Regions from separate parts of the Pantoea sp. SGAir0430 genome, predicted to be linked through region 1. Evidence: predicted binding sites of a transcription regulator. Region 1 holds the regulator's gene; each other region holds the start of a gene.

Region 1 (5,717 bases):
TTGGCTTTGGCCTGCGGATAGCGATCAACCACCAGCGCCTGCCAGCTCACCGCTGCGGCGCACACGCCTACCGCCTGCACAAAACGCAGCGCCAGCATCAGCCAGACGTTAGTCACCCACAGCATGGCAAGACAGCTCAGCGCAAACAGGCTCAGGCCCGCCAGCAGAATGGGTTTACGGCCGAAGCGGTCCGACAGCACGCCCCACAGCACCTGCGCACAGGCAAAGCCGCCCAGAAACAGGCTCAGGCTGGCGCTGATGGTGCCCGGTGCGGAAGCAAAGTCGCGCTGCATGGCGCCGAAGGCGGGTAAATACATATCGGTGGCCAGAAAGCCGAGCATGCTCAGCACGGCAAGGTAAGGCAGAAATCCTTTGGATGACAGCATGGTTTTTCTCACTCGGCAGGTTGAACGGCGGGGAGTGTAAAAGGGTGCAGCGGGCTTTGTGAAACGCTAATATTTGCAGGGTGCTGTTAAAATTTTTGATGGGAAAACTATGTGGTCGGAATATGCACTTGAGGTGGTGGACGCGGTAGCGCGCACCGGCAGTTTTAGCGCGGCGGCGCAGGAGCTGCACCGCGTGCCCTCTGCCATCAGCTATACCGTGCGCCAGCTGGAAGGCTGGCTGGCGGTACCGCTGTTTGAGCGGCAGCATCGCGAAGTGGTGCTGACGGCAGCAGGCGAGCATTTTGTGCGTGAAGGGCGTTCTGTTATCAAAAAAATGATGGCCACGCGCCGCCAGTGTCAGCAGCTGGCTAATGGCTGGCGCGGTCAGCTCAGTATCGCGGTAGATTGCATCGTCAAACCGCAGCGCACCCGCCAGCTGGTAAAGGATTTTTACCGCCATTTCCCCGATATGGAGCTGATCATCAGCTACGAAGTATTTAACGGCGTGTGGGACGCGCTGGCTGATGGTCGTGTCGATGTGGCGATTGGCGCCACCCAGGCCATTCCGGTCGGCGGCCGCTTCGCCTTTCAGGATATGGGCGCGCTCAACTGGCGCTGCGTGGTGAGTCCGCAGCATGCGCTGGCCCACAGTCCGCAGCTGGACGACGAAACCCTGCGCGCCTGGCCGTCGCTGGTGCTGGAAGATACGTCGCGCGCGCTGCCGCGCCGCATGACGTGGACGCTGGATAACCAGCGGCGGCTGGTGGTGCCGGAGTGGGAAACCGGGCTGGATTGCCTGCAGGCTGGATTGTGCGTGGGCATGGTGCCGGGGCACCTGGCGCGCCCGCTGCTGGACAGCGGCGCGCTGGTGGAGCTGGCGTTGCCGCAGCCGTTTCCGGACAGCCCGTGTTGCGTCAGCTGGTCTGAGCAGCGCGCGTCACCGGCGCTGGCGTGGTTACTGGAATATCTGGGCGATGCGGAGACGCTGAACCACGAGTGGCTCAGCGAGAAGGTGGCTTAACGGCGGTAATCGCGGAACGGGCCATCGGCCACGGAGCGGCGCTCAATCAGCGTGGGCTGCACTTCAATGGTCTGCGGCTCTTCGCGTTTGCTGGTGATGCGGTCCAGCAGCATCTCCAGTGCCTTTTCCCCCAGCTGCGCTTTCGGCTGGTGCACGGTTGTCAGCGCCGGGGTGAAGTAGCGCGCGTTGCGCACATTGTCATAGCCAATTACCGAAATATCCTGCGGCACGCGCAGTCCCATCTCGTCGGCCGCGCAAATCGCGCCCATCGCCATGATATCGCCGCCGCAGAACACCGCCGTCGGGCGCTGTTTCTGGTTCAGGATCTGCTGCATTGCCTGATAACCTGACTCCGGTTCGAAGTCACCCTGCACAATCCACTCGGGACGGACGCTGATGCCCGCTTCCTGCATCGCCTGCAGAAAACCCGCATGACGGCCGCCACCGGTGTTGCGCTCCATCTGGCCAGGGATAGCACCGATATCGCGATGGCCGCGCTCAATCAGGTATCGCCCGGCGAGGTAACCGCCGTGGAACGCATTGTCCTGCACGGTATCGGTAAAGTCCCCGCGCGATTCGCCCCAGTCCATGACCACCATCGGGATATTGCGGTTCTCTTCCAGCATCTGCAGCAGATCGTCGGGATATTCGGAGCACATGACCAGCAGGCCATCGACGCGCTTTTGCGCCATCATCGACAGATAGGCGCGCTGTTTTTGCAGATCGTTATGCGCGTTGCCGAGAATCAGCGTGTAACCACGCTCAAAGCAGTGATTCTCCACGGCTTCAATAATTTCGGCGAAGTAGGGCGCTTCGCTGGAGGTCGCCAGCAGGCCCAGCGTCTTGGTGTGATTCACCTTCAGGCTGCGGGCCACCGCGCTCGGTGAATAGTGCAGCGCTTTAATCGCTTCCCATACGGCGTTACGCGTCTCTTCCGCGACAAAACGCGTTTTGTTGATGACATGCGAAACCGTGGTGGTTGAGACCCCGGCGCGTTTCGCCACATCTTTAATGGTTGCCATGAAAATGGTACTCCTGGGCTTATCGCAACTTACTGATAAGTATATTGTTAAACGTTTGCGTCTGCTAATGGTTTTGCGCCCTGAATATCAGGGCTAATCTGCTTAATCGGGCAGGGAAACATCCTTCAGCAGGCTGTCAATGCAGCATGCGCTAAATCTGTTGCGCAACGAAAGGCGGCGATTCTAGCAAGCCGGGGCGGATAACACGAGATTTTTGCCCATCACTGTGCGAAAATTATTTAACCATGCAAACTGTGTGACTAAGGAGTTGTGATGAGTACCGATTTGAAACTGGCATTGACCACCACCGCCGCTGCTCTGCTGATGATTATTGCCTTTAGCTTTACCGCCATTCTGCATTAATAAAAAAGCCGGTGCTGCTGAACAGCCACCGGCTTTTTTGTTGCGCAACGCTGAGGTTAGCGCACGGTTTTCGGCGTCATCATACGGCGCGCGCCAACGTAATGCTTCTGCCAGTAATCCTCGCCCAGCGCGCTAATCTGAATGTCCTTACCGGTGCGCGGAGACTGAATGAATTTGCCATTGCCCAGATAAACCCCGACATGGTCGGCGGTGCCGCGGTTGTTGATGCGGAAGAACACCAGATCGCCTTTCTCCAGCATCTCACGCTTAATTGGTGCCGCATCGCGCAGGTGATACATCTCATTGGCGGTGCGGGGAAATTTAAACTTCACCAGGTCTTTGTAGGCGTACCACACTAAACCACTGCAGTCGAAACCGGTGTGCGGTGAGGTGCCTCCCCACTGATACGGTTTACCCAGCTGGCCCATCAGTTTCGTCATCGCGGTTTCGCGCGCTTTTTGATAGCGCAAGCGGTGGGCTTTGCTCATTTTAATGCCGCTCAGCTGCTGCACTTCATCATCAACGGCAACGTCACGCGATTTTTTCGCCAGCCGCTGATGACCATATTTTTTCGCACTGAGCTTAAGTGGGGATTTGCGCTGCGTGGTGTGCTGAAGTACCGTTTCGCTTTTCTGCTGTTTTTTCAGCCTGAACTTCTGTACCGACGTCAGGCGTGACTTTTTGCTGGTGGTTTTCACCGGGCGTCGTTTGCGACGCTCATCTTCACGCGCGTTCTTTTTCTCCGCTTTCTGCAAACTGGCATTAACCGGCGCATGCGGAGAAGCCGCCGCCACATTAAAGAACAGTTGGGCAAAAGCCAGTATGAAAAGCGTAATCAGTAAACGCATAGTCCGGTTACATGTTAAGCCGTCGGCAGGAAGCCAGACCGCGGTAAAGTTAGAAAAATCTGATCGACGATCAGCACCGGGGCAATTCTAATCCACTTTTTTTGCAAAAGGTAAGGTCTTTTTCCATTAATCTGTCACGGTACTGAAAGTGGGGCAAAAATGAGCGATTTCAGCTGTTTAACCCAGCGGAATTATTGCTAATTATTAATTGATTAATGCTTATTAATGATATGAAAATGTTATTCGTGGCGCGCGAACTTAACAAACATGGCGATATGCGCCGGCTAAGGCAAAATCCCGTTTTCAGTCGCGGGGCGAAGTCGCTACAATAAACAAACACGAAGTGAAGGATTAAGGAAGGCAAAAATGAGTACTGTTGAAAAAATTCAGCGCCAGATCGCAGAAAACCCGATCCTGCTGTACATGAAAGGTTCGCCGAAACTGCCAAGCTGCGGTTTCTCTGCGCAGGCGGTACAGGCGCTGTCTGCCTGTGGGGAGCGCTTTGCGTACGTAGACATTCTGCAAAATCCGGATATCCGCGCTGAGTTACCGAAATACGCCAACTGGCCAACTTTCCCGCAGCTGTGGGTGGATGGCGAGCTGGTCGGCGGCTGTGACATCATCGTTGAGATGTTCCAGCGCGGCGAACTGCAACCGCTGATCAAAGAGACCGCTGAGAAGCACAAAGAAGCAGAATAAGAAAAAGGCCGACAGCAGTGTCGGCCTTTTTTTTGGCTGCGGTCTGACGGGCCTCAGGCTGAGGCATCGTCTTCGGCCGGCTCTTCACTCACCGCCAGCGGCCAGCCGCCGAGGCGTTTCCAGCGATTCACCAGTTCGCAAAACAGCGTGGCGGTCTGTTCGGTATCGTACAGTGCCGAGTGCGCCTGAGTGCTGTCAAAATCTATTCCCGCCGCTTTACAGGCCTTCGCCAGCACCGTTTGTCCCAGCACCAGCCCGCTCAGCGCGGCGGTGTCAAAGGTGGCGAACGGGTGGAACGGGTTACGCTTCATGCCGGTGCGCTCTGCTGCCGCCATCAGAAAATTATGATCAAAGGTGGCATTGTGCGCCACGATAATCGCCCGGTTACAGCCACTGTCTTTGGTACCTTTGCGCACCATTTTGAAAATGGCGTGCAGCGCCTCATATTCACTCACCGCGCCGCGCAGCGGATTGCTGGGGTCGATGCCGGTAAACGCCAGCGCTTCGGGATTGAGAATCGCCCCTTCGAACGGCTCCACGTGGAAATGCAGGGTTTCATCGCGGTGCAGCCAGCCATCCTCATCCATTTTTAACGTGGTGGCGGCGATTTCCAGCAGCGCATCGGTTTGCGCATTAAAACCGGCGGTTTCAACGTCAATCACCACAGGATAAAAACCACGGAAGCGTTGATGGAGAGCGTTTAAGGCGTTCGATTCAGACATCAGGATCTCATTGCAGGAAATGGGGCAGCGCGCATTATGGCAAAAATCGGCGCAGGGTGCAGCAGGAGAGGGAAGTCAGCCCGCAAATTAGCAGGCTGACTAACGGCATTAGTTGCCGAGGCCGTGACCGGCGTGTTTGTTTTCGATCAGCTCGATTTTGTAGCCGTCCGGATCTTCCACGAAAGCGATGATGGTGCTGCCGCCTTTGACCGGGCCGGCTTCACGCGTGACGTTACCGCCCGCCTGACGGATGCGGTCGCAGGTCGCCGCGACATCATCCACGCCCAGCGCGATGTGGCCGTAGGCATTGCCGAGGTCGTATTTATCCACGCCCCAGTTGTAGGTCAGCTCAATGACCGCACCTTCGCTCTCTTCGGTGTAACCCACGAAAGCCAGGGTGTATTTGTATTCGGTGTTTTCGCTCTGACGCAGCACGCGCATGCCCAGCACGCGGGTGTAAAAATCGATGGAGCGCTGCAGATCGCCAACGCGTAACATAGTGTGAAGTAAACGCATAACATCCTCTTTTTAAAAGTCATCAGGGAACCCGCTTAGTATAGCGAGGGAATGCCCTGAAGAAAGCACGCGGCCGCACATCCGCTGCGGCCGCGTTTGACTTACAGTGTCGGGTAGTCGGTGTAACCTTCCGCGCCGCC
Region 2 (5,717 bases), 1.3 Mb from region 1:
CAGGAAGGCGGTTATACCTGCGTCCTGCTCGATCTCGGTTTACCGCGTGAAGATGGCATCAATGTGCTGCGCCGTGCGCGCACGCGCGGTGACATGACGCCGGTGCTGGTGCTGACCGCGCGTGATACCGTGCAGCAGCGCATTCAGGGTCTGGATAGCGGCGCCGATGACTACTTACTCAAACCCTTTGATCTGCAAGAGGTTCTGGCGCGTATGCGAGCCATCACCCGACGCCGCCACGGTGCGGCGGACTCCCTGCTGGGCAACGGCGACGTGCAGCTCGATATGATGACGCGTGAAGTGCTGTACAAAGGCCAGCGCGAGCAGCTAACCGCACGTGAATACGCCCTGCTCTATGCGCTGCTGGAACGCCCAGGGGCGATCCTGTCGCGTGAGCAGTTAGAAAACCGCATCTACGGCTGGGGCGAAGAGGTCACCAGCAACGCCGTGGACGTGCTGATTCACGGCATGCGGCGCAAACTCGATAACGAAGTGATTCGCAACGTACGCGGTCTGGGCTGGCGGGTGCCGGCAATATGAGATCCTTTACGTTTATGCGGTCGCTGCGCAACAAACTGCTGGCCACGCTGGTGCTGCTGCATCTGGCGATGATCGGCGGTGTCACCTGGTATTTCTACCACTGCTATGGCGACATGATGGGCACCATGAAGGACGACCAGCTCGCTAAAATTGCCGATGCCTGGTCAAGCAGCCAGCGCATGCCGGCACTGATGCCGATGGTGATGCAGCAGGAGAAGCTGAAAAGTACCTATATCGTTCAGCTCTGGGACACCAATAATCACCTGCGCGCCAGTTCCTGGCCGGCGCTGCACGCGCCCCTGCAGAGCAAAAAAGGCTGGTCAGATTTAAAAGTTGGCGACTGCGGCGATGACTGTCAGTGGCGCGTTTACACCCGACCCGGCGAGCTGGGCAGCGAGATCGGCAATATTCAGGTGCTGCACAACGTCGGCTACATGAAGAGCCTGATGGTGAAACGCGTACTCTCCGCCATCATTCCGCTCATCCTGATGATGCCGCTGTCGCTGCTGGTGATCTGGCTGGTGGTACGGGCCATTACGCGCGATCTGCGCGTAGCGTCGCGCCAGATTGCGGCGCAGGAAACCCTGCATCCGCACAGCGTGTCGCCGGACGGTCTGCCGGACGAAGTGCTGCCGCTGGTCGATGCCTATAACTCGCTACTGGATAAACTACGCGCGGCCTGGTCGTCACAGCGCCAGTTCCTTGAGGATGCCGCGCATGAACTGCGCACGCCGGTCACCGCCGTCACGTTACAGCTGGAGAACCTGCGTCAGCACATCCTGCCGGGCGAAGCCAGCCGCCAGTTTGATCAGCTGGAAGCGGGCGTCACGCGCACGCGCCATCTGGTGACGCAGTTGCTGAATATCTCACGCCAGGAGGATCAGTCCGTGGTCGCCAGCGTCGAGACCATTGAGCTTGATGACCTGCTGAAGGAGAGCATTGAGCAACTGATGGTGGTGGCGGACAAGCGCGGCATTGATATCGGCTTCAACGGCACCGCGCACTATCGTCTGCACGCCAGCCGATCCGATCTGCGCAGCCTGTTCGATAACCTGATCGGCAACGCCATGCTGCACACGCCGGAGGGCAGCCTGGTGGATGTGCTGCTGCATCGCGTCGGTCATCATACGGTAGTGGATATTGTCGATAACGGCCCCGGCATGCCGGAGTCGTTTATCGAGCGCGCCTTCGATCGCTTTACCCGCTCGCCGGATGTCCAGGCGCAGGGCAGCGGCTTAGGATTGTCGATCGTGCGCAGCGTGGCGCAAAAGCATCAGATGCAGGTGGCTCTGTCGAATTGCCTGAACCCGCAGGGTGAAGTGTGTGGCCTGCAGGTGCGCGTTACCCTTCCCTGACGTCTTTCCTCCTCCGGCGCGTTAATCCGCGCCGGTTATTTTCTTCTCCTGCCAGTTCTCTGCGTATCCCGACAACGTAAACGGTTGCGGGGTTCCGTTCGTTACACGACCTTTATGTGATCAAGCTCACATATTTACTGAATCGAAATGCAACACTTTTTGACAAACGTGATCAAAATCTATTTTCTATCGCTCTGTTACAGGCACATTACGCGGGCCTGAAAATCCGGCGCGTCAGACCGGCGACAACAGCACACTGCCCATCCCCTGGGATCGATTTCACCAGATCGCAGCATTTGCGCGGCGATCACGAGTAAGTGGTTAAAAAATAATGAAATTTAAAACGTTGATAGCAGGGGCCTTACTGGCCAGTAGCTGGACCGGCGCCGCACAGGCGGCGGAAAGCGATCCGCAGTACCTTTCTGACTGGTGGCATCAGAGCGTGAACGTGGTAGGCAGTTATCACACCCGCTTCGGACCCCAGTTCAACAATGATGTGTATCTCGAATACGAAGCCTTTACTAAAAAGGACTGGTTTGATTTCTACGGCTACCTTGACCTGACCAACTTCTTTGGCGTGGGTAACAGCAATGCCAACGGTATTTTTGACCACGGTTCTCCGATGTTCATGGAAATTGAGCCACGCTTCTCCATTGATAAGCTGACCGGCACCAGCCTGGCGTTCGGACCGTTCAAAGAGTGGTACTTCGCTAACAACTACATCTACGACATGGGTCGCAACAGCGACAGCCGTCAGAACACCTGGTATATGGGTCTGGGTACTGACATTGATACCCATAGCGATATCGGCCTGTCACTGAACGTGTACGCGAAATACCAGTGGGAAAACTACGGCGCGGCGAACGAAAACAGCTGGGATGGTTATCGCTTCAAGGTGAAATACTTTGTACCGATTACCGACCTGTGGGGCGGCAAGCTGAGCTACATCGGTTTCACCAACTTTGACTGGGGCTCCGATCTGCGTGACAAGTCTGACCGCTCACGCACCAGCAACTCAATTGCCTCCAGCCACATTCTGTCGCTGAACTACGATCACTGGCATGTCTCTACCGTGGCGCGTTACTTCCACAACGGCGGCCAGTGGGCTGATGGCCAGGAGCTGAACTTCGGCAACGGTCCGTTTGAAGTGAAATCAACCGGCTGGGGTTACTACCTGGTGGTGGGTTACAACTTCTAAACCGCTTCCGGCGTGGCCGCTTACCATCACGGCCACGCCAGTCTGTTACGCCTGTGGCTTCACCACGTTGATGCGCCATGGGATGCCGAACTTATCGATAAACATCCCGAAGCCGTTCGACCAGAAAGTTTTCTGCCATTCAGTGGTCACTTTGCCGCCCGCAGAGAGCTTATCAAACCAGGCTTTACCCTCCGCTTCATCTGGCGTGGCCAGGCTCACCGCATAACCGGCATGTTCGGACGCCGGTGGCTGGGCGGTATTGCCATCACTCAGCATTAGCTCGCCCTGACCAATGCGCAGATGCGCATGCATAATCTTTTCCGGCGGCAGCGGCGGCACCGACTGATCGCCCACTTGTTCGCCCTGCTCCGGCATATCGCCAAACGTCATTTTTTGCAGAATTTCGCCGCCGGTGGCTTCCAGATAGAAGGCAATCGCTTCTTCACAGCGACCGTAGAGAAATAAATAAGGACTCACCTGCATCGTAACCTCCGTTGAGAGTGCGTAAACGCGTGTCGTACACCTAAAGTGTAGACGATGCAGTTTTTCGCCCGTCACGGCTGGCAGTAGCGGCGAAACAGCTGCGCCATGTAAGCGCTCATCGGCGTCAGCGCGGTGTCTTTACGCTGAATCAGATAAAAGGTGGCTTTCGGCAGCGGATCGTCGAGATCCAGCGCGATCAGCTGCCCGCCGTGCGTAGGGTCTTCAATCACGTCGCGCGAAATGATGCTGACAAAATCACTCTTCGCCACCAGGCTGGTGCAGGCCATAAAGGTCTCGCAGGTCACCGCGATTTTGGGTGCCATGCCGCGCTCACCGAACAGGTCATGCAGCAGTCGGTAATAACTGCCCTGCGGTGTCGGCATAGTCCAGTCGCAGTGCTGCAACTCGGCCAGCGAGCGCGCATGCGCCATCGGATGCCCTTTACGCATCACCACCTGATACTCGCGCTGCATCAGCCGCTCGAAAATTAGCTCCTGATCGAAGTGATGCCGGTCGTAGGTATTGATGGTGAAATCCAGCGCGCCCTGACGCAGTTCATGCACCATCGACACCAGCTGGCCCTCAACGATACGCACTTTCACCAGTGGATATTCACGATGAAACTGGGTTATCACCTGCGGCATCACGGTACGCGCAATGCTGCCGCCCACCCCAATATTCACTTTGCCACCGGCCAGACCGAGCCGCTGCTGGATATCCTCCTGCGCCACGCGCAGTTCCTCCAGCACCAGACAGGCATGACGAAAAAAGGTTTCACCGACATCGGTCAGCATCACGCCCTGCTGACGACGCTCGAACAGGCGCGCGCCGAGCGCCAGCTCCAGTTCCTGAATCGCTTTGGTTAACGCCGGCTGTGACAGGCCCGACAGCCGGCTGGCAGCGCGAATACTGCCCTGGCGGGCCACGTCAACAAAGGCGCGCAGCTGATGAAGTTTGAGATTGGCCGCCATGATTAGGTGATAACCGTTGTCTATCGGTCACAAGATATTCGCATCTTATGCGCCTTAATACCATTGTGTAGATTCGGTTGAATGCATAAAAAACCAACACTAAGGAACAGCCGATGAACACCCTTTCCGACCTCGTCAACGCGCGGATACCGCAGATGCAGACATGGCGCCGCGACCTGCACCAGTATGCTGAATCCGGCTGGCTGGAGTTCCGCACCGCCACGCTGGTGGCGGAAGAGCTGCATCGTCTTGGTTATCAGCTGCAGCTGGGCCGTGAGGTGATTGATGCCGATGCGCGCATGGGTCTGCCGTCTGCTGAAGTGCTGGCGCAGCAGGAAGCGCGTGCGCTGCAGCAGGGCGCGCTGCCACAGTGGCTGCCCCACTTCTCCGGCGGTTTCTGCGGCGTGGTGGCAACGCTGGACACCGGCCGTCCCGGTCCGGTGATGGGCTTTCGTGTTGATATGGACGCGCTCGACCAGACGGAAAGCGCCGCCGCCGATCACCTGCCGACGCGCGAAGGCTTCGCCTCGTGTAATCCCGGCATGATGCACGCCTGCGGCCACGACGGTCACACCACCATAGGTCTGGCGCTGGCGGGCGTGCTGATGGCGATGAAGCACCAGCTGAGCGGTCGCATAAAACTCATTTTTCAGCCGGCGGAAGAAGGCGTACGCGGTGCCAAAGCCATGGTGGCCGCGGGCGTGCTTGATGATGTCGATCTGTTCACCGCCATTCACCTTGGAACCGGCGTGCCGCCGGGCGAGATCGTCTGCGGCAGCGACAGCTTTCTCGCCACGACCAAACTGGACGTGCGTTTTACCGGGGTCGGCGCGCATGCCGGTGGCAAACCGGAAGAGGGACGCAACGCACTGCTGGCGGCGGCGCAGGCTACGCTGGCGCTGCACACTCTGCCGCAGCACAGCGGCGGCGTGGCGCGCGTTAACGTTGGTGTCTTACAGGCCGGCAGCGGACGCAACGTAGTGCCGGATGTTGCGCTGATGAAGGTGGAAACGCGCGGCGCGAGTAATCAGGTTAATGACGATATCTATCAGCAGGCGCTGCGCGTGATTGCCGGTGCCGCGGCGATGTACGGCGTTGAGCACGAGGTCACGCTGATGGGCGGTGCACGCAGCTGCACGCCGAGCCCGGCGTGGGTCAGTTTTATCCATC
Region 3 (5,717 bases), 1.1 Mb from region 1:
CGCGCACAAAACGCTCCAGCATGCGCAGGCCCTGACGGGTGTGCGTCACTTCCGGGTGGAACTGCACGCCGTAGAAACGCTTCTCTTCGTTGGCCATGATGGCAAACGGGCAGCTTTCGGTGCTGGCAACCGTCACGAAGTCTGCCGGGATCGCCGTGACTTTGTCACCGTGGCTCATCCACACGTCTAGCAGCGGTTTGCCCGCCGCGCTGATGGCATCTTCGATATCACGCACCAGCGCGCTCGGGGTTGTCACTTCAACCTGCGCATAACCAAATTCACGCTCGTTCGAGCCTTCAACCTTACCGCCCAGCTGCATCGCCATGGTCTGCATGCCATAGCACACGCCCAGCACCGGCACACCGGCGTTGAACACATATTCCGGCGCGCGCGGGCTGTTGTGCTCGGTGGTGCTTTCCGGGCCACCGGAGAGGATGATGCCGTTCGGGTTGAACTGGCGGATTTGCTCTTCGGTGACATCCCACGCCCAGAGTTCGCAGTAGACGCCCAGCTCACGCACGCGGCGCGCGACCAGCTGCGTATACTGAGAACCAAAATCGAGGATCAAAATACGATGTTTATGAATATTTTCAGTCGTCATTGAGGCGTTTCCATTGGGATGGACTTAATAATAAAAGCGCCCGGCTGGAGCCGGGCGGGAAATCTTACGGGATTATGAACCCATGCGGTAGTTCGGTGACTCTTTGGTAATGGTCACATCGTGCACGTGGCTTTCGTTGATGCCGGCGCCGCTGATGCGCACGAACTCGGCTTTGGTGCGCAGATCGTCGATGGTCGGGCAACCGGTCAGGCCCATGCAGGAGCGCAGGCCGCCCATCTGCTGGTGCACGATCTCTTTCAGGCGGCCTTTATAGGCAACGCGCCCTTCGATACCTTCCGGCACCAGTTTGTCGGCGGCGTTATCGCTCTGGAAGTAGCGGTCAGACGAGCCTTTGGACATCGCGCCCAGTGAACCCATCCCGCGGTAGGATTTGAACGCACGGCCCTGGTAGAGCTCGATTTCGCCCGGCGACTCTTCGGTACCGGCCAGCATGGAGCCGACCATTACCGCCGACGCGCCCGCGGCGATAGCTTTGGCGATGTCGCCAGAGAAACGGATACCACCGTCAGCGATGACCGGAATACCGGTACCTTCCAGCGCTTCAACCGCGTCGGATACTGCCGTGATCTGCGGTACGCCAACACCGGTAACGATACGGGTAGTACAGATGGAGCCCGGGCCAATGCCCACTTTCACCGCGCTCACGCCCGCGTTAGCCAGCGCCAGTGCGCCTGCACCGGTCGCCACGTTGCCGCCGATGATTTCGAGGTCTGGATATTTTGCGCGGGTTTCACGGATACGCTGCAGCACGCCTTCGGAATGGCCGTGCGAGGAGTCGATCAGCAGTACGTCAACGCCCGCAGCGACCAGCGCATCAACGCGCTCTTCGTTGCCGGCACCGGCACCCACCGCGGCACCGACGCGCAGACGACCCTGCGCATCTTTACAGGCGTTAGGTTTACGCTCGGCTTTCTGGAAATCTTTAACGGTAATCATGCCCAGCAGGTGGAAGCTGTCGTCAACAACCAGCGCTTTCTCGACGCGTTTTTCGTGCATTTTCTGCAGCACGACTTCACGCGCTTCACCCTCTTTCACCGTCACCAGGCGCTCTTTCGGCGTCATGACCGCGGTCACCGGCAGCGTCATATCGGTCACGAAGCGCACGTCACGACCGGTAATGATGCCCACCAGCTCGTTGTCGGCGTTGACCACCGGATAACCGGCGAAGCCATTACGTTCGGTCAGCTCTTTCACCTCGGCCAGCGTGGTGGTTGGCAGCACGGTCTGTGGCTCCGTTACGACGCCGCTTTCGTGTTTTTTCACCTTGCGAACTTCATCCGCCTGGCGCTCAATCGACATGTTTTTGTGGATAAAGCCCAGACCGCCTTCCTGCGCCAGCGCAATCGCCAGACCGGCTTCGGTCACGGTGTCCATCGCTGCAGACAGCATAGGAATGTTGAGACGGATGTTTTTGGTCAGCTGGGTGCTGAGATCGGCCGTGTTGGGTAAAACAGTGGAGTGAGCGGGAACGAGCAGGACGTCGTCAAATGTGAGGGCTTCTTTCGCGATTCTTAACATTGCAATATCTCCACCTGGGGCGTTTAAAACAGATAAAATATTGCCGCGGCATTATACAGGCCGAAATCGGTTGCCTCCAGTGTTTTTTCGGAAAAAGTCTTGATCCTCCGGGGCAGGCATGTAGTATCGGTTAATTAACCCTCTGATTTGAAATTTGATCCTCATCACATGTCGCTACCGCCAACCGCCAATATTTTTACTGTCAGCCGCCTGAACACCACGGTGCGCCAACTGCTGGAAAATGAGATGGGCCTGGTGTGGCTCAGCGCTGAAATTTCCAATTTCACTCAGCCCGCTTCCGGTCACTGGTACTTCACCCTGAAGGACGATGGCGCGCAGGTGCGCTGTGCCATGTTCCGCAACAGCAATCGACGCGTCAGCTTTCGCCCGCAGCACGGTCAGCAGGTGCTGGTGCGTGCCAGCATCACGCTGTATGAGCCGCGCGGCGACTATCAGTTGATTATCGAAAGCATGCATCCGGCCGGTGAAGGGCTGCTGCAGCAACAGTTTGAGCAGCTGAAAGCCCGGCTGGCGGCGGAGGGGCTGTTCGACCAGCAGTTTAAACAGCCGCTGCCGGAGCCGGCGCGCCAGGTGGGTGTGATCACCTCCGCCACCGGCGCGGCATTGCACGATGTGCTGCGCGTGCTGCATCGCCGCGATCCCTCGCTGCCGGTGGTGATCTATCCAACCGCAGTGCAAGGCGTTGATGCGCCCGCCGCCATCGTGCGCGCCATCGAGCTGGCCAACCAGCGTGACGAGTGCGACGTGCTGATCGTCGGTCGCGGCGGCGGTTCACTGGAAGATCTGTGGAGCTTCAACGACGAGCGCGTGGCGCGGGCCATCTTTGCCAGCCGCCTGCCGATCGTCAGCGCCGTTGGGCATGAAACCGATGTCACCATCGCCGACTTTGTTGCCGATCTGCGCGCGCCGACGCCTTCTGCCGCTGCCGAACTGGTGAGCCGCAACCAGATCGAGCTGCTGCGCCGTTTGCAGTCTCAGCAGCAGCGCATGGAGATGGCGATGGACTATTACGTGGCGCAGCAGCAGCGCCGCTTCACCCGGCTGCAGCATCGTCTGCAACAGCAGCATCCGCAGCTGCGCCTGGCACGGCAGCAAACCACGCTGATTCAACTGCAGCGTCGTCTGCAGGAAGCGGCCGATCAGCGGCTGCGCCTGGCGCATCGCCAGCAGGACCGCCTGCTGCAGCGCCTGCAATCCCAGCAGCCGCAGGGACGTATTCTGCGCGCTCAGCAGCAGTTACAGCAGTGGCACTACCGTCTGCAGCAGGGCATGGAAAAACAGCTCAATCACAGCCGGCAGCGTTTTGGTACGCTGGCAGCACAGCTGGAAGGCGTAAGTCCGCTGGCGACGCTGGCGCGTGGCTTTAGCGTCACCACCGATGCTCAGGGCCAGGTGGTGAAAAAGACCCGTCAGCTGCATGCCGGCGATCTGCTGCGTACCCGGCTGGATGATGGCTGGGTGGAGAGTCAGGTGACGGCGTTACAACCGCAGAAGACGCGCAGCCGTAAGGCGTGATAATCTTTTCAGCCGCATAAATGGTTGATAACCCCCCGTAAATCGCGCGGGCTGCAGACGCAGCGGCGCGCGATTGATAAGCGGGTCTATACTTTCTGACATACCCATCCGTCAGGGAGTCCGACATGCCTTACAGCGTTATTCCTCCGTATATTCTGCGAAACATCATCGATAACTGTTCCGGCGCACAGCAGGATTACGCGCGGCGCACCCTCACCCACGTGCAACAGCTGATGGCGGAACATCCTCACACCGCCAGCGCAGCCAGCACCGCGCAGCCCGGCAGCGTGCTGCGTGCTATCTACGACGCGGGTAATACGCAAAATCTGCCCGGCACCCTGATCCGTGAGGAAGGCCAGCCCGGTAACGGTGACGTTGCCGCCGACGAAGCGTGGAACTATCTCGGCATCACCTATGATTTCTACTGGCAGATCTACCAGCGCAACTCGCTGGACAATAAAGGCCTGAAACTGGATGGCACCGTGCATTACGGCAAGGAGTACCAGAACGCCTTCTGGAATGGCCAGCAGATGGTATTTGGCGACGGCGACGGTGAGATCTTCAATCGCTTTACCATTGCCATTGATGTGGTCGCGCACGAGCTGACGCACGGCGTGACCGAAACCGAAGCCGGGCTGATTTACTTCCAGCAGGCGGGTGCGCTCAACGAATCGATGTCCGATGTGTTCGGCTCGCTGGTGAAGCAGTATCACCTTAAGCAAAGCGCCGATCAGGCCGACTGGATCATCGGCGAAGGGCTGCTGGCGGCGGGTATTAAGGGCAGCGGCCTGCGCTCGATGTCCGCGCCCGGTACCGCCTATGATGATCCGCTGCTCGGCAAAGATCCGCAGCCTGCCGATATGGATCACTATATCGACACGCGCGAAGACAACGGCGGCGTGCATCTTAACTCCGGCATTCCCAATCGCGCCTTCTATCTGGCAGCGACCGCGCTAGGCGGCTTTGCCTGGGAACGGGCCGGTCAGGCATGGTACGACACGCTGTGCGATAAGGAATTGCCGCAGGATGCCGATTTCAGCACCTTTGCGCGCTTTACCGTACAGCATGCCGCAAAACGTTTTGATAATACGGTGGCACAGGCGATCCAATCCGCGTGGCACGAGGTAGGTGTAAGGTGAATATTCAGCTGACCGATGACGCCATCATTGAGCTGGCGCGTGAAGGCGGCATTGCATTTATCCCCGGCCTGCGCAGCGAGCGGCGATTTGCGCTGGCGCAGCTGCCGGAACCGCAGAAGCAGCGCGTGTGCAACGTGCTGGAGCAGGCGCTGCCGCTCGGTGAGCCGGAGGAACAGGCCGCCAGCATCGGGCGCGGCGACCAGCGCTATTTCCGCATCCAGATTAGTTACGCGACCCACCGCGAAGCCGGAACGATTGTGATCCTGATTCCGGAAAACGTTGCGCCTCCTGAATTGCAGGCGCTGTGGCGCGATGGCGAAGAATAACTTAGACAGTTCCCACAGCATCGCCGTAACTAACTGACTATACTGGATAACGTGGCTAGCTAGTCCACATCAAAGAAAACACCCTTAGATGATGTCTCTGCTATGACACAAACCAAGCAACGAGGCGGTGCCGGGAACTTTGCAGAGGACCCGGAGCGCGCCAGGGAAGCCGGTAGCGCTGGCGGCAAAGTCAGTGGGGGCAATTTCAGGAACGATCCTGAGAGAGCCAGGGAAGCTGGAAGAAAAGGAGGTCAAAAAAGCCGTCGCCCCTCTAAGCAGAAGTAAGTAAGGATCCTTACAGGAAGGAGTACGCCACGGACGGTTAATAAAAAAGGCCGACATCATGATGTCGGCCTTTCTTTTACTGCGGCTTACTTGCTGTCGGGCAGCGCGTAAGCAATCACGTAATCACCGCGATCCGGTGACTGACGCGCACCGCCTGCAGAGATCAGGATGTACTGTTTGCCGGTTTTCGGCGAAACATAGCTGATCGGTCCGCCCTGGCTGCCCACCGGCAGACGTGCTTTCCACACTTCTTTACCGGTTGAGCTATCAAAGGCGCGCAGGTAGTAATCC
Region 4 (5,717 bases), 1.4 Mb from region 1:
TACCGGTCGCAACCCGCAGACTGGCAAAGAGATCAAAATCGCTGCAGCTAACGTGCCAGCGTTCGTCTCTGGTAAAGCACTGAAAGACGCTGTTAAGTAAGTTTTCCGCATCGCGGTTTAGCTTTAAAAGAGGGGCGATTTCGCCCCTTTTTGTTACCGGGGCCTGCTATGCTGAACATCTCTCCTCAGCGCCTCTGCGCCATCCTCCTCGGGGTATTACTCACCGGCTGCAGTGCCACTCCCGATCTTCCGGCTTTCACCGCCAGCGGCTATCTGTCTGACCGTGGCACGGTGCGAATCTGGCGTAAAAACGGCGACCACGAAGCCGTCCATCTGCGTACTGTCTACACCCCTTTCAATGGCGATAGCCGGGAAACCACCGACTATATCTGGCAGGCGGATAAACTGCTGAGCGTGGAACGGCACGTCACTGGCCAGCAGCCGGACGACGTAACCCTGCGTTTCGACCATCAGGGCAACCTCAATTTTATGCAGCGACAGCTGGCTGGCCGGCGTGAAGCCGTCAGCGCCGACAGCGTCGAGCTGTACCGGTTTGACGCGCAGCGCATGCTGGCGCAGAGCAATGCACTGCTGAGTGGCCGGGTACTGTTGCGGCAGGGGCACTGGCAGGGCGGTACGCAGGTCCGTGACTGTGAGGGGCAGCAGGTGAATGTGGCGTTCGATCGCGACACGCTGGCGACGCTGTATCGACAACAGCAGGGGCAGCAACAGCCGATTACCCTGTCGTGGCTGGAAGCGCCAGAGGGGATTCAACTGCTGCGTGCCACGCCGGAAGATGAGTGCCGCTGGCAGCCGAAAGAGGCTGATTTTTAGCGGCGACCAGCTGGCCGCCGCCGGGGGCTTACTTGCGGTTAATCGCGCGGTAACCGATATCATTACGGCAGAAGCTGCCGTTCCATGAGATGTGCTGTGCCAGCGCGTAGGCATTCTTCTGCGCTGCCGCCACATCTTCACCCAGCGCAGTCACGCACAGTACGCGACCGCCGCTGGTCACCACCAGGTCATCTTTCAGGGTGGTGCCGGCATGGAATACCTTCCCGTCCGGTACGTCTTCCAGCGGCAGACCGTGGATCTGATCGCCCGTGTTGTAGTCGCCCGGATAACCGCCTGCGGCCAGCACCACGCCGAGCGACGGGCGCGGATCCCACTGTGACTGCTGCTCATTGAGCTTGCCGTCGACGGCGGCGAGGCACAGCGCGACCAGATCCGACTGCAGGCGCAGCATGATCGGCTGCGTTTCCGGATCGCCGAAGCGGCAGTTGAATTCGATCACCTTCGGCTGACCGGCTTTGTCGATCATCAGACCGGCATACAGGAAACCGGTGTAGGTGTTACCTTCCGCTTTCATGCCGTTGACGGTTGGCCAGATGATCTGATCCATCACGCGCTGGTGGATCTCATCGGTCACTACCAGTGCCGGTGAGTAAGCGCCCATGCCACCGGTGTTCGGCCCGGTGTCGCCGTCGCCAACACGTTTGTGATCCTGGCTGGTGGCCATTGGCAGGACATTATCGCCGTCCACCATCACGATGAAGCTGGCTTCTTCACCATCAAGGAATTCTTCGATGACGATGCGGTGACCTGCGTCGCCAAATGCATTGCCGGCCAGCATGTCCTGTACTGCCGCTTCCGCTTCGGCCAGCGTCATGGCGACAATGACGCCTTTACCCGCGGCCAGACCGTCCGCTTTGATGACGATCGGCGCACCTTTCTCACGCAGGTAAGCCAGCGCGGGTTCCACCTCGGTGAAGTTCTGGTATTCCGCCGTCGGGATCTGCTGGCGGGCAAGGAAATCTTTGGTGAAGGCTTTTGAGCCCTCCAGCTGCGCGGCCGCCTGCGTCGGGCCAAAGATTTTCAGGCCGGCAGCGCGAAACGCATCGACTACGCCAATCACCAGCGGCGCTTCCGGTCCGACGATGGTCAGGTCGATGTTTTCCTGCTGCGCAAACGCCAGCAGGGCCGGAATATCGGTGGCGCTGATGGCCACGTTCTGCAGGGCCGGCTCCAGCGCGGTACCGGCGTTGCCTGGCGCAACAAATACGGTTTCTGCCAGCGGCGACTGTGCTGCTTTCCACGCAAGCGCGTGTTCACGTCCACCATTACCAATCACTAAAATTTTCATCGTTACGGCTCCAGGCTATTAATGGCGGAAATGACGCATGTCAGTGAAGATCATCGCGATGCCGTGCTCGTCGGCGGCAGCAATAACTTCATCATCGCGAATGGAACCGCCCGGCTGGATCACACAGGTGATGCCCACTGCTGCTGCGGCATCAATGCCATCGCGGAACGGGAAGAAGGCGTCGGAAGCCATGGCGGAACCCTTCACCTCCAGTCCTTCGTCAGCGGCTTTGATGCCGGCAATTTTGGCAGAGTAAACGCGGCTCATCTGGCCCGCGCCAATACCGATCGTCATGTTGTCGCGTGCATACACAATGGCGTTGGATTTAACGAATTTCGCCACTTTCCAGCAGAACAGCGCGTCACGCAGTTCCTGTTCGGTTGGCTGACGTTGGCTGACAACGCGCAGCTGGCTGGCATCGACCATACCAAGATCGCGATCCTGAACCAGCAGGCCACCGTTGACGCGTTTGAAGTCGAGACCGGCCACACGGCTCTGCCACTGACCGCACACCAGAACGCGGACGTTCTGTTTGGCTGCGGTCACGCGCAGTGCCGCTTCACTGGCCGATGGCGCAATAATGACTTCCACGAACTGACGGCTGATGATCGCCTGCGCGGTCGCTTCATCCAGCTCACGGTTAAAGGCGATGATGCCGCCGAACGCCGAGGTCGGATCGGTTTTATAAGCGCGCTCGTAGGCGGCAAGAATTGAATCGCCTGCGGCGACGCCGCATGGGTTAGCGTGCTTGACGATAACGCAGGCTGGCTCGCTGAACTCCTTGACGCACTCCAGTGCCGCATCGGTATCGGCAATATTGTTGTAGGACAGCGCTTTGCCCTGCAGCTGCTGTGCGGTGGCGACCGACGCTTCGCTGACTTGCTCTTCAATATAGAAAGCAGCGTCCTGATGGCTGTTCTCGCCGTAACGCATATCCTGCTTTTTAATAAAGTTGAGGTTCAGGGTGCGCGGGAAGCGGCCGGCCGGCGCGGTGCTCTCGCCGTGATAGGCCGGTACCAGGCTGCCAAAGTAGTTGGCAATCATGCTGTCGTAAGCGGCGGTGTGTTCAAAGGCTTTGATGGCCAGATCGAAACGGGTTTCCAGCGTCAGGGAGTTTTCGTTGGCATCGAGCTCCGCGATGATCGCGTCGTAGTCACTGCTCTTTACCACGATCGCCACGTCTTTGTGGTTCTTGGCTGCCGAGCGCACCATGGTGGGGCCGCCGATATCAATGTTCTCAACGGCATCTTCCAGGCTGCAGTCGGCTTTCGCCACGGTCTGGGCAAAGGGATAGAGGTTCACCACCACCATGTCGATAGGATTGATGGCGTGCTCGGCCATGATGGCATCATCGGTGCCGCGACGGCCCAGAATGCCACCGTGCACTTTGGGGTGCAGCGTTTTGACGCGTCCATCCATCATTTCCGGGAAACCGGTGTAGTCAGAAACTTCCGTGACGGGCAGGCCGGCATCTGCCAGCAGGCGTGCGGTGCCACCTGTGGAGAGCAGCTCAACACCACGATGGGAGAGGGCCTGAGCAAATTCGAGGATACCGGCTTTGTCAGAGACACTGAGCAGAGCGCGGCGTACAGGACGACGTTGTTGCATGGTGGTTTTATCCCTTGGCTTTGTTTCGCGTAAATAAGAGCGTTACATCAGGCTTAACTTTCTCTCTCTATATATAGAAGAGAACATTTACCTCAGGTAACGCCCCAAAAGGGGCATCCTTGACGTCGCGGGGCATTGTAGCGAAAACGTTTGCGCGATGCTCGCCTAAATTTATTACCGGCTGCAGATGTGGATAACTTTGTGTGTAACCGGGTATAAGGCGGGGTTTTGCTGTGGAATGCAGCGAACGATTGTTTTTATTGAATTTAGCGGTTGCGCGTGCCGAACAACTCCCTATAATGCGCCTCCATCGACACGGCACAACGACTTACGGAATGCGGTGTAGACAGGAAGCTTCGTTAAGAACTTCCGCCGGGGAAAAACGCTGAAAAAAGTGTTTGACTCTGAAGGAGGAAAGCGTAATATACGCCACCTCGCGACAGCAGGCCGAACGCCGCGTCGCACCGCTCTTTAACAATTTATCAGACAATCTGTGTGGGCACTCGCAGGATTGATATCACAAGCCTACGGGCTTTAAAAAATATCAAGTCTTTGCTGAGTGAACACGTAATTCATTACGAAGTTTAATTCACAGAGCATCGCTGCACTCGTTGCAGCAAATCAAACTTAAATTGAAGAGTTTGATCATGGCTCAGATTGAACGCTGGCGGCAGGCCTAACACATGCAAGTCGAACGGCAGCACAGAAGAGCTTGCTCTTTGGGTGGCGAGTGGCGGACGGGTGAGTAATGTCTGGGAAACTGCCCGATGGAGGGGGATAACTACTGGAAACGGTAGCTAATACCGCATAATGTCGCAAGACCAAAGTGGGGGACCTTCGGGCCTCACACCATCGGATGTGCCCAGATGGGATTAGCTAGTAGGTGGGGTAATGGCTCACCTAGGCGACGATCCCTAGCTGGTCTGAGAGGATGACCAGCCACACTGGAACTGAGACACGGTCCAGACTCCTACGGGAGGCAGCAGTGGGGAATATTGCACAATGGGCGCAAGCCTGATGCAGCCATGCCGCGTGTATGAAGAAGGCCTTCGGGTTGTAAAGTACTTTCAGCGGGGAGGAAGGCGGTGAGGTTAATAACCTCGCCGATTGACGTTACCCGCAGAAGAAGCACCGGCTAACTCCGTGCCAGCAGCCGCGGTAATACGGAGGGTGCAAGCGTTAATCGGAATTACTGGGCGTAAAGCGCACGCAGGCGGTCTGTTAAGTCAGATGTGAAATCCCCGGGCTTAACCTGGGAACTGCATTTGAAACTGGCAGGCTTGAGTCTCGTAGAGGGGGGTAGAATTCCAGGTGTAGCGGTGAAATGCGTAGAGATCTGGAGGAATACCGGTGGCGAAGGCGGCCCCCTGGACGAAGACTGACGCTCAGGTGCGAAAGCGTGGGGAGCAAACAGGATTAGATACCCTGGTAGTCCACGCCGTAAACGATGTCGACTTGGAGGTTGTGCCCTTGAGGCGTGGCTTCCGGAGCTAACGCGTTAAGTCGACCGCCTGGGGAGTACGGCCGCAAGGTTAAAACTCAAATGAATTGACGGGGGCCCGCACAAGCGGTGGAGCATGTGGTTTAATTCGATGCAACGCGAAGAACCTTACCTGGCCTTGACATCCAGAGAACTTAGCAGAGATGCTTTGGTGCCTTCGGGAACTCTGAGACAGGTGCTGCATGGCTGTCGTCAGCTCGTGTTGTGAAATGTTGGGTTAAGTCCCGCAACGAGCGCAACCCTTATCCTTTGTTGCCAGCGGCTCGGCCGGGAACTCAAAGGAGACTGCCGGTGATAAACCGGAGGAAGGTGGGGATGACGTCAAGTCATCATGGCCCTTACGGCCAGGGCTACACACGTGCTACAATGGCGCATACAAAGAGAAGCGACCTCGCGAGAGCAAGCGGACCTCATAAAGTGCGTCGTAGTCCGGATTGGAGTCTGCAACTCGACTCCATGAAGTCG

The links. The regulator PurR, encoded in region 1, represses purine synthesis genes. The targets are predictions, from matches to a motif close to CANGCAAACGTTTGCNTG.
Positions count from the first base shown of each region.
Region 2: E7738_RS12020 (nucleoside-specific channel-forming protein Tsx) is a predicted target of PurR. The motif match lies at 1,969-1,986, and genes of this name have one in related genera.
Region 3: guaB (IMP dehydrogenase) is a predicted target of PurR. The motif match lies at 2,200-2,217, and genes of this name have one in related genera.
Region 4: purH (bifunctional phosphoribosylaminoimidazolecarboxamide formyltransferase/IMP cyclohydrolase) is a predicted target of PurR. The motif match lies at 3,891-3,908, and genes of this name have one in related genera.

Region 1 is NZ_CP039427.1:1,225,177-1,230,893, reverse strand. Features, by position in the region: gene punC (purine nucleoside transporter PunC) at 1-386, opposite strand, end outside; gene punR (DNA-binding transcriptional activator PunR) at 496-1,407, shown strand; gene purR (HTH-type transcriptional repressor PurR) at 1,404-2,429, opposite strand; gene E7738_RS05880 (cytochrome bd-I oxidase subunit CydH) at 2,703-2,792, shown strand; gene E7738_RS05875 (C40 family peptidase) at 2,849-3,640, opposite strand; gene E7738_RS05870 (Grx4 family monothiol glutaredoxin) at 4,007-4,339, shown strand; gene rnt (ribonuclease T) at 4,393-5,061, opposite strand; gene gloA (lactoylglutathione lyase) at 5,170-5,577, opposite strand; gene E7738_RS05855 (alkene reductase) at 5,679-5,717, opposite strand, start outside.
Region 2 is NZ_CP039427.1:2,504,989-2,510,705, forward strand. Features, by position in the region: gene E7738_RS12010 (response regulator) at 1-540, shown strand, start outside; gene E7738_RS12015 (sensor histidine kinase) at 537-1,895, shown strand; gene E7738_RS12020 (nucleoside-specific channel-forming protein Tsx) at 2,227-3,093, shown strand; gene yjdN (VOC family metalloprotein YjdN) at 3,139-3,576, opposite strand; gene E7738_RS12030 (LysR family transcriptional regulator) at 3,648-4,547, opposite strand; gene E7738_RS12035 (amidohydrolase) at 4,661-5,717, shown strand, end outside.
Region 3 is NZ_CP039427.1:109,205-114,921, reverse strand. Features, by position in the region: gene guaA (glutamine-hydrolyzing GMP synthase) at 1-601, opposite strand, end outside; gene guaB (IMP dehydrogenase) at 674-2,140, opposite strand; gene xseA (exodeoxyribonuclease VII large subunit) at 2,309-3,676, shown strand; gene E7738_RS00605 (M4 family metallopeptidase) at 3,802-4,815, shown strand; gene E7738_RS00600 (protealysin inhibitor emfourin) at 4,812-5,141, shown strand; gene E7738_RS00595 (con-10 family general stress protein) at 5,244-5,426, shown strand; gene E7738_RS00590 (glucose/quinate/shikimate family membrane-bound PQQ-dependent dehydrogenase) at 5,513-5,717, opposite strand, start outside.
Region 4 is NZ_CP039427.1:2,664,426-2,670,142, reverse strand. Features, by position in the region: gene hupA (nucleoid-associated protein HU-alpha) at 1-100, shown strand, start outside; gene E7738_RS12685 (DUF1481 domain-containing protein) at 169-834, shown strand; gene purD (phosphoribosylamine--glycine ligase) at 863-2,143, opposite strand; gene purH (bifunctional phosphoribosylaminoimidazolecarboxamide formyltransferase/IMP cyclohydrolase) at 2,162-3,751, opposite strand; rRNA gene E7738_RS12670 (16S ribosomal RNA) at 4,381-5,717, shown strand, end outside.